Linked DNA regions of Granulosicoccus antarcticus IMCC3135. The main gene of each other region encodes a partner of the protein of the gene in region 5 in a complex. Links are inferred from orthologs where the notes say so. Each region holds a gene or a part of one and is shown on either strand. Other genes may lie near its edges. The genes, in order: holA, dnaX, dinB, holB and dnaN.

Region 1 (2,810 bases), 1.1 Mb from region 5 along the record:
ATTCAAAAGATTTTCCACTCTTCTCCAGCAGCACTATCGCCTCACTGTAGTCCATTCGCTCAAAGCTTGATTCGGCCACATGCTGCAAACGTGTCAATGCATCCTTGTCGATCCGCTGGGCAAAGAATGCCATGTCATCTTCACGCTCTTCCAGTACCGCCTTGAACAGGTAGGTCAGGAAGTCTTCGGCCAATGCCGCATTGTCATCCAGATCGGCGAAAGCCATTTCCGGCTCCACCATCCAGAACTCTGCCAGGTGTCGACTGGTGTTCGAGTTCTCTGCCCGAAAGGTAGGCCCGAAGGTGTAGACCTTGCTCAAGGCGAGCGCATAACTTTCAGCATTGAGCTGCCCGGACACGGTGAGATAGGCTTCTCTGGCAAAAAAATCCTTGTCAAAATCCACCTTGCCTGCATCATTTTTAGGCGGGTTCAGGGCATCAAGCGTGCTGACGCGGAACAGCTCACCGGCCCCCTCACAGTCACTGGTGGTAATCAACGGTGTATTGACCCACTGAAACCTGCGTTCGCTGAAATAACGATGGATAGAGCTGGCAAGTGTCGATCGCACACGGCTGATGGCACCAAAAGCGTTGGTTCTGGGCCGCAGATGCGCCACCTGACGAAGATACTCGAACGTATGACGCTTCTTGGCTATCGGATATTGCTCCGGATCATCCACCTCACCCACGATGGTGACCTGGGTGGCCTGGACCTCTACCGACTGCCCCTGCCCCTCTGATGCCACCAGCGTGCCTGTGATCTGTACAGCAAAGCCGGAGGACAGGCGCTGGACATCACTCTGATAGTTGTCCAGCGTCTTGCCCGCTATGACCTGCAAGGTATCAAAGCAGGTCCCGTCATACAGGGCAATGAAGGATAAGCCCGCCTTGGAGTCGCGACGGCTGCGAACCCAGCCTTGCACTGTGACGGTTTGCCCGGTCGGGCTGGTGGCCAGAAGCTCTACGACATCTATCTTGTTCATACTGGAATACCGGAGTTTTTTCTCAGGGGAATCTCGCCATGACCGGCGAGCTCTGTCGTTAATGCAGCCAGTGAATCCCAGTGTGACCCGGAAGCCTGGCCCTTGATCTGTCGATCGATATGTGTACATGCCGACAACATGGACAACCAGGAACTGGCTGTATGACGCGTCAGCGCTTTCTTCAGTGGGGCCGTCCGGCTCTGCCAGACGCCCGCTGACTTCAAGGCCGCATCTTCGCTGGCACCTGCCTCGATTGACTCAGCCGCGCGCGCTCCGGCTCGAATCTCGTTGACCAGCGACCACAGTACCAGCACTTCGCTGACAGCCTCATCATGTAACCCTGCCAGTATACGCAGCGCACGCACGCTTTCGCCGTGCAATGCCGCAAGCGACAGATCACCAATGGAATAACGGGAGCTGTCACTGACCGCAGCCAGAATCTGATCACTACTCAGCTCACCTGCGGGATACAACAGGGCCAGACGTTCAACCTCCTGTCGTGCGGCCAGCAGATTACCTTCAACCCTGTCCGCAATCAGTTCCAGTGCATCGGCATCCGCATATAACCCTTTGGCTGCCAGTCGCTGCGTCAGCCATGCACCCAGCTGGGCCGCAGGAACAGGCCACACTGCCAAAGAGACTCCGACCTTGTCGATCGCCTTGAACCAGGCACTATTGGTGCCATTGCGATCCAGCTTGCTGCTGGTGATCAGTAACAGAATATCTGCAGGTGGATTGCTGCAGTACTTTTGCAATACCTCGCCACCGATACGCCCGGGCTTGCCGGTCGGCAGCCGCAGCTCAATCAGCCGCTGCTCGGCGAACAAGGAGAAACTGTCAGCGGCCTCTCGAAACGTGGACCAATCCGAATCATCAGCGATGGCGATGACCTGGCGTTCGTCAAATCCGGACTCTTTTGCCCGCACCCGTAAACGGTCGCCAATCTCCATAAGCTGTAACGGCTCATCGCCGTGCAGCAGGTACACAGGTGCCAGTGTCTTGCTTAAATGTGCTTCAAGTTTGTCGGGGTAGAGCTTCATGGCAGGCGGGGGTGTTTTCGAACGTGTAGCATACCCAAAATCCCCAACACTCACCGCGACCCTATCCGTGGAAAATAACGCCTACTCTCAGTCCCCGCGCGACCTGCTATTCAGCCTGGGACGCGCCATCCTTTTTGAAATGGACCCCGAAAAGGCCCATGACCTGGCTCTGCGCATGATGAGCCATGCTGCTGTGCAGCCGCGTCTGGCCTCTCGCTATGCGACAGCCAGCTCAGCGGTTCACTGTCTGGGCCAGACATTCGACAACCGCATTGGCCTGGCCGCAGGCCTGGACAAGAATGGTGACTACATCGACGCACTCGGCGCTATCGGCTTCGGGCATATAGAAATCGGCACTATCACGCCCAAGCCGCAACCGGGTAACCCCAAACCACGCATCTTCAGACTGACCCAGCATGGGGCACTGATCAATCGCTTCGGCTTCAACAACAAGGGCGTCGATCATCTGGTAGCCCAGGTCGAAAAACGTCGCTACACCGGTCGACTCGGCATCAACATCGGCAAGAATGCCGTGACATCGCTCAATGATGCCAACAATGATTACACCTATTGTCTGGAACGCGTCTATCCGCATGCCGACTATATTACGGTGAACATTTCATCACCCAATACGGTTGGCCTGCGCGACCTCCAGCATGGAGAGCGCCTGACCCGCCTGCTGGAGGAATTGAAGCAGACGCAATCGCGACTGGCCACCGCGCATGGAAAATATGTTCCTGTGCTGGTGAAAATTGCCCCGGACATGAGTGATGTCGAGCTGGATGGGT
Region 2 (2,924 bases), 5.0 Mb from region 5 along the record:
TGGATCCCAGTCGCCGGGCGGCATCACGATCACGTTGCAGCAAGTGCAGCGCCATTCGCTGAGCTGATTTCGGTCCTACTCCCGGCAGACATCGCAATGCTTCTACCAGGTCCTCCAGCAAGCCACTACTCGACACGTGCTATTGCTCCGCCTGTTTACTTAGAATGGCAGCTTCATGCCCGGCGGCAATTCCATACCGTTTGTCAGACCACTCAGCTTGTCTTTAGAGGCGACTGCAAGGCGCTGTGAAGCATCGTTAACGGCAGCTGCCACCAGATCTTCCAGCATATCCTTGTCATCACCAATCAAAGAGTCGTCAATTGAGACCTTTCGCAGCTCATGCTGACCATTCATGGTGACCTTGACCAGACCGCCACCGCTCTGACCTTCGATCTCCATATTGGCGATCTCTTCCTGCGCACGCTGCATGTCTTCTTGCATCTTCTGCGCTTGTTTCATCAGGTTGCCTATACCGCCTTTCATATTCACTGCCCTCTATATATATCTATGAATCAATAGTTGCCAAGTATGCTGCAAAGACCTTGCACACACAGTCAAGGCCTGTCATTTACTCCAGACCCTACAAACCTGCCCAAGGAGGGACTGGCTAGTCCTCGCCCAGAGGTGCGATGCTGGCCTCATCGACTGCAGCGTCGACACGATCAATGAGCTGACGAACAACCGGATCCTGGCCAATCGAGTCCCGTGCGGCGCTCATCTGGTCCGCCCGCACCTGCTCATCAATACGAGACGGGGTGCTCAACTGATCATCAACCAGCGATATCTGTAATTTCGCAGGCCTGCCGAGCCATTCGCTCAGTGCGGTCTGCACTCGTTCGGAAAACCGGGGAGTATGCAAATGCTCGGACGTCGACTCAAGCCGCAGATTGAAAGCATCGCCCGCTACGGACACAAGCTCGCAGTTACTGGCCAATTGTTTGGGCATACCGGAAATATCCAGCTCCGCAACAATACTGCGCCAATCCCCTATTTTGATATTACTCCGATCCACGCTGGCTGAAGACGCTGGAGCGCGTGCTGTTGGTGTAGGTGCAGCCGGAGCTTGCGCTGCTGGCATCGGCGCTGCGGGAGGTCGTGCGGTTTGCGCTGGCGGAGTTTGTGCCGCAGGGGCTCGTACTGCAGGCTCCACAGCTGCGGGAGTCGGTTTTGTTGGCACCGTCTCTCCCCGCGCTGCTGCCAGAGCGGCATCGCGCAGTGCTGCGCCTGCGGACACCGAGCCTCGGGCCGCTGTCGATGCAGGTGCTACAGGCGCGGCTACAGGTGCGAGTGCGGGTACAGAACCAGGTGCGCTGGGCTGGCCAGGCTCACCCTGTGGCCGGAAGGTGTTCATCCGCAGCAGGGCCATATCAAATGCTTCACGCGGATCCGGAGCAAAGGGCATGTCACGACGCGCATGGGTACCAATCTGGTAGTACAACTGAATTTCGTCATCAGCCAGCTCAGTGGCAAGCTGCGTCAGGCGTTCAAAACCGGCGGTATCTTCAGAGACGCTACCGGGCACCATCTGGAGCAACGCTATGCGATGCAGCAGACTCAGAATCTCTCCCATCAATTCGGAGAAGTCCGGAGCATATTCAGCCAACTGTTCGACACGCTCGAACAATTGCGCAACATCACCCCGCCCCAGTGATTCGACCAGACCCAGTAATCGATCCACCGACGCACGACCCAACATGGTCTCGACGTCCGATTCGCGAACAGCACCCTCGCCAAAAGCTGCTGCCTGCTCTACCAGACTCAGCGAATCACGTACGCTGCCTTCCGAGGCACGGGCAATAAGATCAAGCGCCGGGCGCTCATGCTCAATGGATTCTTCATCCAGAATTTTTGACAGATAATCTGCCAGATTACCCGGCGCCATGCGTTTCAGATTGAACTGCAGGCAGCGCGAGAGCACGGTGACAGGGACTTTCTGAGGGTCTGTGGTGGCCAGCAGGAACTTCACATGCTCCGGCGGCTCTTCCAGAGTTTTCAACAAGGCGTTGAAACTGTGGTTGGAAAACATGTGCACCTCATCGATCAGGTACACCTTGTAGCGTCCACTGGCAGGTGCGTAGGGCACGTTCTCCAGTAGTTCGCGAGTTTCCTCGACCTTGGTCCGGGAGGCGGCATCAACCTCGATCAGATCAAAAAAACGCCCCGCCTCGATATCCCGACAAGCGCTGCATTCCCCACAGGGGTTTGAACTGACGCCATTGGTCTCGCAGTTGAGACACTTGGCGAAGATACGTGCAATGGTTGTCTTGCCAACGCCGCGCATGCCCGTGAACATATAAGCATGGTGCAAGCGGTTGGTATCCAGCGCATTCACAAGCGCACGCAACACAGGCTCTTGGCCTAGCATGTCGCGAAAGTGTTGCGGCCGCCATTTGCGCGCAAGAACTTTGTAGCTCATCGATGTAGCTGTTTGAGGAAGTGGTTCTTGGGGGTGGGCTTATGAAGTCAGCATAAGGCGGTATCCCGTACCAGCCGCATCCCGGCGCCCGAATCCACTGCTGCCGCTGCTCCCTTCCGGGCCTGACGGGGTTAACAGTTTATCGTCGCGAGAGTGCCGATACGGAACACCATTACCCGACCATTCTGGGGCTTTAGAGCTCTTGGTGCAACCCTCGGGTGATTGTTTATTGTTATCTGTGCAACCTCAGTGTTCAAGAAGCCAATATGACGATCCGATATCAGCCAGATTCACCGTCTTGTCATAAAGAGTCCACACACTCGTGCAAAACCAGATAGCGCGTTACCATTTCATGAATTCGACACTTCCGACGAAAAACCCTGACATGCCTGCTCACATTCTGATTGTTGAAGACGAGGCCGCCATTCGTGACATGCTTCGATTTGCATTGGAGCGGCATGGCCATGAGGTTCACAGCTCAGGCAGCGTATCCGAGGCGCGCCAGCTC
Region 3 (2,951 bases), 6.7 Mb from region 5 along the record:
CATGCGGTAGTTACCCGCAACCGAAACCAGTTCCGCTTCTAGCGATTGACAGAAGATACGTGCAGACACGTTTCCTGACACACCACACAACGCGCGACCCCGCAGCGGGCCATAAATGTGGATATTGTTATCTGCAATGATCTCGGCACCAGGACCTACCTGACCCATGACGATCAGATCAGTGTCTCTGGCATAGACTTGCTGACCAGATCGCACTGGCTTATCTATCAGCAGTGGTGCCTTGACGACGTACTCTACCTCTCTCGATACCGAAAGGTCTACATCAGGTAACGTAAGTGTGGAGCTGTCTACCAGTTTGGTCGTTGAGCTCTCGGAACCTTGACGGGATCCATCTTTTGCTGAGTCATTTCTACGGGCGCCACTTTCAATCAATGGTATCGCGATTGACTGAACCAACCGTGAAGATTTGTTACCAATACTGACGACGATAGGTACTAGATGATGGCGTCTGATGCAATCGAGTAGCGCGATTGTGTCAATCTCCAGGTCCTGTTCTTCAAGGACGGTGAGATCGAGGACAACAGGGGTATCCTTGAAAAAGCCGGGTGCTTGTTGCACCTTGTCAGCCAGCTTTTCATCAATGATCTTCATGTCACTGGTGTGGAGCTTGAGTGACATGAAGGTATACATACCTCCCTTCAGCTCGACTCCTATAGTGCTCGACACGATACAGCTCCATGATGTGTAAAGGCTGCGCAAGACAGCAGGTTGAAAAACTCGGTTTTTCCCTGCATGATTTGCAACCGTGCATAGGCTGCAGGTGTGCTCTGCTAAGGGTTCGAGTCCAATTTCCCCTTGATTCTAAAGCAATTACACGTATGACATGAGTATGTCGTCCAATTCGACATCGAAAACCGATCCGGTAAGTGATGTGCAGTCACTTCGCAAGATCATCCACGTGGACATGGACGCCTTCTACGCCTCCGTGGAACAGCGCGATGATATTTCTCTGCGGGGCCTGCCGGTGATCGTGGGCGGACAACCCAATGGGCGAGGAGTGGTTGCGGCTTGCAGCTATGAGGCGCGCAAATTTGGCATCCATTCGGCCATGCCCAGTGCGGAGGCGGGACGACGGTGTCCACATGCCATGTTTGTAAAGCCCAGATTTGAAGTCTACAAACAGGTGTCGCAACAGATTCACACGGTATTTCGAGAATTTACCGATCAAATCGAGCCTTTATCGCTGGATGAAGCCTATCTGGACGTTACGAGTAACACGTTATTTGCAGGCTCCGCCTATCGGCTCGCCAGGGAAATAAAAACCTTGATTCATGAGCGCACTGGCTTGGTGGCCTCGGCAGGGGTGAGCTACAACAAGTTTCTGGCGAAGATTGCCTCCGATTACAAAAAGCCGGATGGTCTGTTCTGTATTTTGCCAGCTGAGGGTGAGACTTTTGTAGCGAGCCTGGAAATTGGCCGCTTTCATGGCGTAGGTAAAGTCACTGAGGCCCGCATGCATGATCTGGGCATTCTTACGGGTGGCGATCTGCGGCAATGGAGTGAGGCTGAGCTGGCTCACGAATTCGGTAAAAGCAGTCGTTATTACTATCAGGTTGCGCGAGGTATCGATGATCGACCGGTCCGAGTCAGTCGTATTCGAAAATCGATGGGCTCTGAACGCACTTTTGGTGACAATTTGCATGAGCGAACCGAGATGCTGGATATTCTAGTCACCCTGCTTGACGATCTGATCGATCAATTGGCGGCTAAATCACTCAGCAGCAAGACCGTCACTGTCAAGGTCAGGTTTGCCGATTTCTCAACCTTTACGCGTGCACACACGCAACACAAGGGTTTGCTTGATAAGGGCTCGGCTCACAGAGCTTTGCCATTCCTGCTGGATCGAGCCTTGAGTCTGGGGCAGGAGTCTGGCATGCAACGTCATGGTCGCGTGGGCAGGCGTTCCGGTGTGCGTCTGCTTGGGGTGGCCTTCAGTGGCCTGGCGCCTCTGGGGGAGGATTCTCCCATTCAGCTGGAGATGCGTTGGTAGTCCGAGTATTTATTATTTAACCAGGACTACGTCTGGAAAGGTGGTGGCCGGCATGGGCTCGCACAGAAAGTATCCCTGTGCCCGATCGCAGCCGAGCAGGGCAACCTGGTCAAACTGTTCTTGATTCTCGATACCCTCAGCGACCACTTCCGCGCCGATGCTGCGGGAAATGTCGACGACGGCACCAATGATGTCCTGACTATGCTGATCCGTTGCAACGTTGGTGATGAAGGCTCTGTCTATCTTGACTTCGGTGAAGGGGTAGTCGCGAAGTTCGAGCAGTGAAGAGTAGCCCACACCAAAATCGTCGATGGACAGTCGAACACCCAGTGAGGTCAATTCCAGTAGCTGGCGTTGCAGTTTTTTGGAATTGCTGGACAGTGCGGTCTCCGTGATTTCCAGGCAGAGCTTGTTCGGATCAAAACCTGTGCGGGATAGTAGTCTGTCGACATCGGTCACGATCTGGCCACCTTCGAATTGTTTACGGGACAGGTTCACCGATAGCATCGTAGGCGAGGTCCCGAATTTTGCGAGTCGCTGGTAATCCTCCACAGCCCGTGTGAGAACCCAGTCACCCAGCCGGTTGATGATGCCGGTCTCTTCTGCAACAGGAATGAAATCTGCCGGTGCAACCCGCCCGAATTCACTGCTGTGCCAGCGGATGAGTGCTTCCATGCCACAGGTCATTTTGCTGCGGATATCGATCTGTGGTTGATACTGCAGGGAGAGTTCGTTCTTTTCGATAGCTTGCTGCAGGCCGATTTCAAGCTGGTGGCGGTGCTTGGCCTGCTTTTGCTGATCGCAGTTGTAGACAACCAGAGAGTTGTCGCCGACATGTTTGGCATGTGCGCAAGCACTGTCGGCTGATCTCAACAGGGCTGACACTGTATTGCCGTGCTCCGGTGCGTAGGCAATTCCAATGCTGGCTCTGACCGGCACG
Region 4 (2,956 bases), 5.5 Mb from region 5 along the record:
CACCGACCTCCGGAGCCGTCAGCAGCTCGTGCCTGAGACTCGCAAGCTCTGCCAATGCCGCCGAGCGTGGCTCATTACCCGCGTTGGGCATCATCACCATCTGATCCCAGCTCAGGAATGTGCTTGCATGGTCCAACTGTGCAAGACGGTGGAAACGGTTTTCCAGCTGTTTGATTGATTGACTCATGATGTTTACCAGCCGTAGTCGTGCAACAACTCTTCACCGGCTTTCACATCGCGCACGATAGTGACGTCCAGATCCGAGTAGGCGGCGTTGGGGTTTTTGTCGTGATTGATGTACTTGAGATCGTTGGTCAGTTCAAGACCTATTTCGTCCGTGATCCAAAGTACGTAGATACCATCATCAAAAGTCGGCATGCCATGCAGTCGACTGAGCACGGTACCCGCCTTGAGCCGTTTGGCCGCAAACAGGCCTTTTCCATGCACGGCACTGGTGGCTACGAAAACCTTGTCCGAAACATCGCTGGGGCGAGCATCCTTGTAGTCAGCCATGATGCTCTCAACCGAACGCCGGCCTTTTTTCTTGCCAGGCCCATCGCCCTTGCTCTTAACCGCTGTCATGCTCTGGATGTCACCCGAATGTTGAAAAGGGTGTAGCGTACCGGAGCGGCACCCATCACTCCAGTAATAAAGCCCCGCCCAGACGATGCTACATGGTTTGTGTCGGTCGATCACCCTGAAGCGTCGCCGCCAGATGTTGCTCGATATTCGACTTGTTCTTGCCGTGATCTTCCTCGGAAAACTGCACACCGATGCCAGCGACTTTGCTGCCCTGTGCACCCGGCGGCGTCAACCAGACGACCGTACCGCTAACCGGAGAGATGCTGTGGTCATCCATCAGCTTGAGCAGCATGAAGACCTTGTCACCGATCTCGTAGTTACGTGCAGTGGGAACAAAGACACCACCGTTCTGAACAAATGACATATACGACGAATACAGGGCGCCGCGGTCAGTGATGGAGAAAGAGATAATGCCTTTTCGTGTTTCTTCGGTCATAGAGGAACATTCAGCCGTTAGTCATGAGACGTATATCGGCAAATATTCCCTCCAGCACAGTCTGAGTCTTGAAGCTGGCGCTGTCAGAACGATGTAATTGCAATAAACGATCGTGAATCGTGAACCATGTCTCGTTTGAAAGACGGTGTCGTGTCTCAGATATGACCGATGACACATCAGGGTCAGCACCGGCAGGCAGATTTGCTTCCTGCTTCACAGCCAGCAGAGCCCAACGACTGAACGTGGCCAGACACAAGCTGGTATCCAGATTCGACAGTGAATCGCTGATACGCCCCACACTCCCCTTATGCTCGAACAGATCTTTCCAGGCTTTCAGAAGTAACTCACGGGCATCCTGAAATTCCTTGTTCTGCATGTTCAGAGCGGCATAAGGTCCTCCGCCTGCTTCCAGCAAGGCCGTCTCCGCAGCTCCTTCCATATTCTGCGACAACCATTCGATTGCTGCCGGCCTGTCATGCATTTTCAGCGTGATTTTCTGACAACGACTACGAATCGTGGCTGGCAATGCGCCCGTGCGAGTCGCACTGAGAATCAGCACCGCATGATCCCCGGGTTCTTCAAGTGTTTTCAACAGACTGTTAGCCGCATTGCGGTTCAATGTATCTGCCTGCTCCAGCAGTGCCACCCGATAACTGCCTTCACTGGCAGTCAACTGCAACCACTCCACCAGCTCACGAACAGGATCGACCTTGATGGTCGCATTCGCACCTTCAGGCACCAGTTTGCGGAAATCAGGGTGGGAGCCTGCCAGCAACTGACGACAGGATTCACAACTGCCACAGGCACCTGTTTCAGTGCGCTTTCGGCACAATAAGGACTCAGCCAGCCATTGGGCGAAGGCACGTTTTCCGATGCCGTCTATACCGTTCAACAACAAGGCATGTGGCAGTCGCCCCTGACGTGAACGTTCCATCAGGGCGGCACCGTCCTCCCTTAACCAGGGCGGACAAGGTGTCAAGGCATTCATTATCAGCCTTCACTCAGTATCGGCTGCAGCGCCTGACGAACGGACTCCTGAACCAGTTCGAGAGAGCGGCCCGCATCAATCACGACGACCCTTTCAGGCGCATCACTGGCCCGCTGCAAATAAGCTGCACGGGCACGTTCGAAAAACGCATGGGCCTCACGCTCGATACGATCAGGCTCGCTGCGAGCTGCCATGCGCTCGAGGCCCTCTTGAACAGGCATATCCAGCAGAATGGTCAGATCGGGCTCAAGCGTGACACCCATCAAGGCATGCAGTTCCGCCACCCGCTCTACTCCCAGCTGCCGCCCAGCGCCCTGGTAGGCAATGCTGGCGTCCAGAAACCGGTCACACAGAACCCATTTGCCAGCGGTAAGCGCAGGCTCGATGACGCGAGCAATATGCTCGACCCGGGAGGCGGTCATCAACAGTAATTCGGTAACATCATCGACCTGCCCGTCAGCGGCGAGAACCAGCTCGCGCAAGGATTCCCCCAGCGGGGTACCACCGGGCTCACGCGTACCGACAAAGGCAATATTGGCATCATCCAGCAGCGCTTCGACAAATTGACGATTGGTTGTCTTGCCAACCCCTTCCAGCCCTTCGAGCGTAATGAATTTACCGCGCATGCTCATCAGCGTTTGAGTTGATATTTACGGACCGCTGCGTTGTGCTCTGCCAGTGTGTCTGAAAACTGGTGAGAGCCATCGCCACGCGCAACGAAATACAGCGAGGTGGTTGATTCTGGATGCAACACAGCTCGAATAGCTTCACGCCCCACCATGGCAATCGGTGTTGGCGGCAGACCTGCTCGGGTATACGTATTGTACGGAGTGTCAGTGGTCAGATCCTTGCGCCGAATATTGCCATCATAGCTATCACCGATACCGTAGATCACAGTTGGGTCGGTTTGCAGTCGCATTTTCTTGTTGATACGAGACAGGAAGACACCG
Region 5 (2,993 bases):
AGGAGCAGACTCAGGAAGAGTTCTTCCACAACTTCAACGCTCTTTTTGAAGGTAACCAGCAAATCGTTTTGACCTGCGATCGTTATCCCAAGGAGATCAACGGTCTGGAAGAGCGTCTGAAAACCCGCTTTGGCTGGGGCTTGTCAGTTGCCATCGAACCGCCTGAGCTTGAGATGCGTGTAGCCATCCTGAACAGCAAGGCCGAACAACGCGGTGTAATACTCCCCTCAGAAGTCAGCTTCTTCATTGCCAAACGGATCCGCAGCAATGTGCGCGAATTGGAAGGAGCACTGAAACGCGTCATAGCAAATTCTCAATTGATAGGCACCCCTATTACACTGGAATTTACTCGAGAAGCCCTCGCAGACCTTCTGGCCGTGCAAGCCAAGACTGTCAGCATAGAAAACATTCAGAAAACGGTTGCCGAGTACTACAACATCCGTCTCGCTGACCTGTCTGGCAAAAGCCGCTCACGCTCCGTTGCGCGCCCTCGGCAGCTAGCCATGGCCCTGGCCAAGGAACTGACCAGCAAAAGCCTCCCAGAGATTGGTAAGGTCTTTGGCGGCAGAGATCATACGACGGTCCTGCATGCGTGTCGCAAGATCGTCGAACTGAAAGAGTCCGATGACAACATCCGCGAAGACTACAGCAACCTTCTAAGGACTCTGTCCAACTAAGTTACCTTCCCTTTCAGGATGACTCATCTTCGGGTATAACCCTGTGGATAAGTTATCAACAAAGTGTGCATTGAATGAACTCTCATATTTATCCACAATTCATGCACAGGAAGGAAGCCTGAAGTCAGAGTAGTTATACAGACCAAAATAAACGTCCAAGTTATTGATTTAATAAGTAAAAAACGGGTTATCCACAGACTTAGCCGTCAGTAATAGTAGTAATAATAACCACACAATACAAACACACCTTTTTCTATCAGCCATGAAATTCAGTGCACAACGCGAAACTTTGCTGACGCCTCTGCAGCATGTAGTAGGCGCAGTTGAACGCAGACAGACCTCTCCCATACTCGGAAATGTCTTGATGACGGCCGATGATGGCTATCTGACGCTCACAGCAACCGACTCCGAAATTGAAATGCAAGCCAGAGTGGAAATGCATATCGATCAACCAGGGTCGACAACGGTACCTGCAAGAAAACTGTTGGAAATTTGCAAACATCTACCCGATTCAGCCAGGGTCGACTTTATCGCCACCGGTGACAAAGTCATTTTCAAGTCGGGCAGAAGCAAATTCACATTGGCAACACTTCCAGCTGAAGAATTTCCAACTGTTGATGCGTTAAACGAACCTCAACAAGTCATATTGACCGCTGACGTACTTTTGCAATGCATCAAGAACACAGCTTTTTCAATGGCCCAACAAGATGTCCGTTTTTACTTGAATGGCATGCTTCTGGAAATTGGTGCAGATCGTCTTTCTTGTGTTGCCACTGATGGTCATCGTCTTGCCTATTCACAATGCGCAACCAATGCCGAACCAGAAACTCCTGTCAGAGCAATCATTCCCAGAAAAAGCGTTGGTGAATTACAGCGGCTCCTGGGAAGTGTTGAATCTACTGACACCGTCACCTTGTTAGTCACCTCCCAACATCTGCAGATTCAGGTAGGTGGAGTCAGACTGACAACCAAATTGATTGATGGACGTTTTCCTGACTACAACCGCGTCATACCCATTGACGGAAACAAGGAATTACTCATTGATTGCCAAACGCTCAAGCAATCACTGACGCGAGCTTCAGTGTTATCCAATGAAAAATATCGAGGTGTCAGAATTGCTCTTCAAACCGGTACTTTGACAATCTCCAGTAACAACCCTGATCAAGAAGAAGCCATCGATGAGTTGGAAGTTGATTACACCGGTGATTCAGCTGAAATAGGTTTCAATGTCACTTACTTGCTCGACGTACTGAATTCACTTGAAACCGTCAATGCAAGAATTCTGATCAAGGATGGAAACAGTAGTGCTTTGATCACCCCGGAAACCACTAGCGACAGCAAGTACGTTGTCATGCCGATGCGTTTGTGATTCTCACAAAGCTGGAAGTATCCAGCTTCCGAAATGTTGTAAATCTATCCCTGGAACCGCATCCCCGTCTCAATCTGATTACGGGTGATAACGGAGCTGGTAAAAGCTCGATTCTGGAAGCGATTCAATGCCTGTCTACCGGGCATTCTTTCAGAACTCGAAAGGCCCGCGAATTAATCAGCCGGCAATCACAGTCATTCACTTTGACTGCACTCTTCAAAGATCCCAACACTGCTCGTGAACATCGTTGCGGTTTGCAACGAATGCGCGATGGTTCTGTGGAACTTCGTCTGGATTTCGAAGAAGTTGGCAGTATGTCTGGCGTAACCAGACTTTTACCCGTAAAAGCCTTAACACCAGACAGTCATAAGCTCATTCAAGAAGGTCCTCATGAGCGACGTCAATTCCTGGATTGGGGAGTGTTCCACATGGAACATTCGTTTTTTGACATCTGGAAGCAATTCAAACGGTCACTATCTCAACGGAATCAACTTTTACGTGATTCCGGATCTATAAATGAATTGCGCACCTGGGACGGACTATTTGTCGAGTCTGCAGAGCAGTTAAACAAACTACGCGCCGTTTACGTTGAACAATTAGCCATTGCACTTCAAAAACGAATGACTGATATCAATGCAAGGTTCCACGTGGAACTTCAGTATCGATCAGGTTGGTCAGATGAACACAAACTCGCAGATTTGCTGATTCGCAACCTTGATTACCACCGGCGAATGAAAACCACCACTGACGGACCGCATAGAGCCGAGCTGAGTCTGCTTGTTGATGGGGTGCCAGCGAAACAAGTGCTTTCCAGAGGTCAACAGAAGGTGTTGGTCTATTTACTGCATCTGTCCCAGCTAGACTTACTTGCAAACATCAACGCTCGACAAGCCGTGGTTCTCTGTGATGATCTGACTTCAGAGTTGGACAAAGAGCACTCAACCGAA

What was found.
Region 1: the proteins of dnaN (region 5) and holA are in contact, whole or in part, in a cryo-EM structure (PDB 8GIZ), measured with the Escherichia coli proteins. The link is inferred for Granulosicoccus antarcticus IMCC3135 from one-to-one orthologs.
Region 2: the proteins of dnaN (region 5) and dnaX are in contact, whole or in part, in a cryo-EM structure (PDB 8GIZ), measured with the Escherichia coli proteins. The link is inferred for Granulosicoccus antarcticus IMCC3135 from one-to-one orthologs.
Region 3: the proteins of dnaN (region 5) and dinB are in contact, whole or in part, in a solved structure (PDB 1OK7), measured with the Escherichia coli proteins. The link is inferred for Granulosicoccus antarcticus IMCC3135 from one-to-one orthologs.
Region 4: the proteins of dnaN (region 5) and holB are in contact, whole or in part, in a cryo-EM structure (PDB 8GIZ), measured with the Escherichia coli proteins. The link is inferred for Granulosicoccus antarcticus IMCC3135 from one-to-one orthologs.

Annotation. Positions count from the first base shown.
Region 1 is NZ_CP018632.1:1,103,229-1,106,038, reverse strand. Bases 1-2,786 are described here. They hold holA (DNA polymerase III subunit delta), read right to left. Parts: upstream 2,023-2,786; coding sequence 979-2,022; downstream 1-978. Other genes in these bases: IMCC3135_RS04675 (quinone-dependent dihydroorotate dehydrogenase), read left to right, coding at 2,090-2,786; asnS (asparagine--tRNA ligase), read right to left, coding at 1-982. Outside these bases: more of IMCC3135_RS04675, read left to right, coding at 2,787-2,810. UniProt on the Escherichia coli protein: Part of the beta sliding clamp loading complex, which hydrolyzes ATP to load the beta clamp onto primed DNA to form the DNA replication pre-initiation complex.
Region 2 is NZ_CP018632.1:4,998,110-5,001,033, forward strand. Bases 13-2,912 are described here. They hold dnaX (DNA polymerase III subunit gamma/tau), read right to left. Parts: upstream 2,417-2,912; coding sequence 608-2,416; downstream 13-607. Other genes in these bases: recR (recombination mediator RecR), read right to left, coding at 13-136; IMCC3135_RS21760 (YbaB/EbfC family nucleoid-associated protein), read right to left, coding at 160-483; phoB (phosphate regulon transcriptional regulator PhoB), read left to right, coding at 2,802-2,912. Also shown: more of recR, read right to left, coding at 1-12; more of phoB, read left to right, coding at 2,913-2,924. UniProt on the Escherichia coli protein: Part of the beta sliding clamp loading complex, which hydrolyzes ATP to load the beta clamp onto primed DNA to form the DNA replication pre-initiation complex.
Region 3 is NZ_CP018632.1:6,729,102-6,732,052, reverse strand. What follows is about bases 1-2,927. They hold dinB (DNA polymerase IV), read left to right. Parts: upstream 1-844; coding sequence 845-2,011; downstream 2,012-2,927. Other genes in these bases: IMCC3135_RS29125 (putative bifunctional diguanylate cyclase/phosphodiesterase), read right to left, coding at 2,024-2,927; minC (septum site-determining protein MinC), read right to left, coding at 1-687. Outside these bases: more of IMCC3135_RS29125, read right to left, coding at 2,928-2,951. UniProt on the Escherichia coli protein: Poorly processive, error-prone DNA polymerase involved in translesion repair and untargeted mutagenesis. Copies undamaged DNA at stalled replication forks, which arise in vivo from mismatched or misaligned primer ends.
Region 4 is NZ_CP018632.1:5,465,189-5,468,144, forward strand. Bases 18-2,949 are described here. They hold holB (DNA polymerase III subunit delta'), read right to left. Parts: upstream 2,007-2,949; coding sequence 1,029-2,006; downstream 18-1,028. Other genes in these bases: IMCC3135_RS23670 (carboxypeptidase M32), read right to left, coding at 18-187; IMCC3135_RS23675 (SET domain-containing protein), read right to left, coding at 193-582; IMCC3135_RS23680 (PilZ domain-containing protein), read right to left, coding at 671-1,018; tmk (dTMP kinase), read right to left, coding at 2,009-2,638; mltG (endolytic transglycosylase MltG), read right to left, coding at 2,638-2,949. Also shown: more of IMCC3135_RS23670, read right to left, coding at 1-17; more of mltG, read right to left, coding at 2,950-2,956. UniProt on the Escherichia coli protein: Part of the beta sliding clamp loading complex, which hydrolyzes ATP to load the beta clamp onto primed DNA to form the DNA replication pre-initiation complex.
Region 5 is NZ_CP018632.1:1,017-4,009, forward strand. What follows is about bases 24-2,992. They hold dnaN (DNA polymerase III subunit beta), read left to right. Parts: upstream 24-939; coding sequence 940-2,046; downstream 2,047-2,992. Other genes in these bases: dnaA (chromosomal replication initiator protein DnaA), read left to right, coding at 24-677; recF (DNA replication/repair protein RecF), read left to right, coding at 2,043-2,992. Outside these bases: more of dnaA, read left to right, coding at 1-23; more of recF, read left to right, coding at 2,993-2,993. UniProt on the Escherichia coli protein: Confers DNA tethering and processivity to DNA polymerases and other proteins. Acts as a clamp, forming a ring around DNA (a reaction catalyzed by the clamp-loading complex) which diffuses in an ATP-independent manner freely and bidirectionally along dsDNA.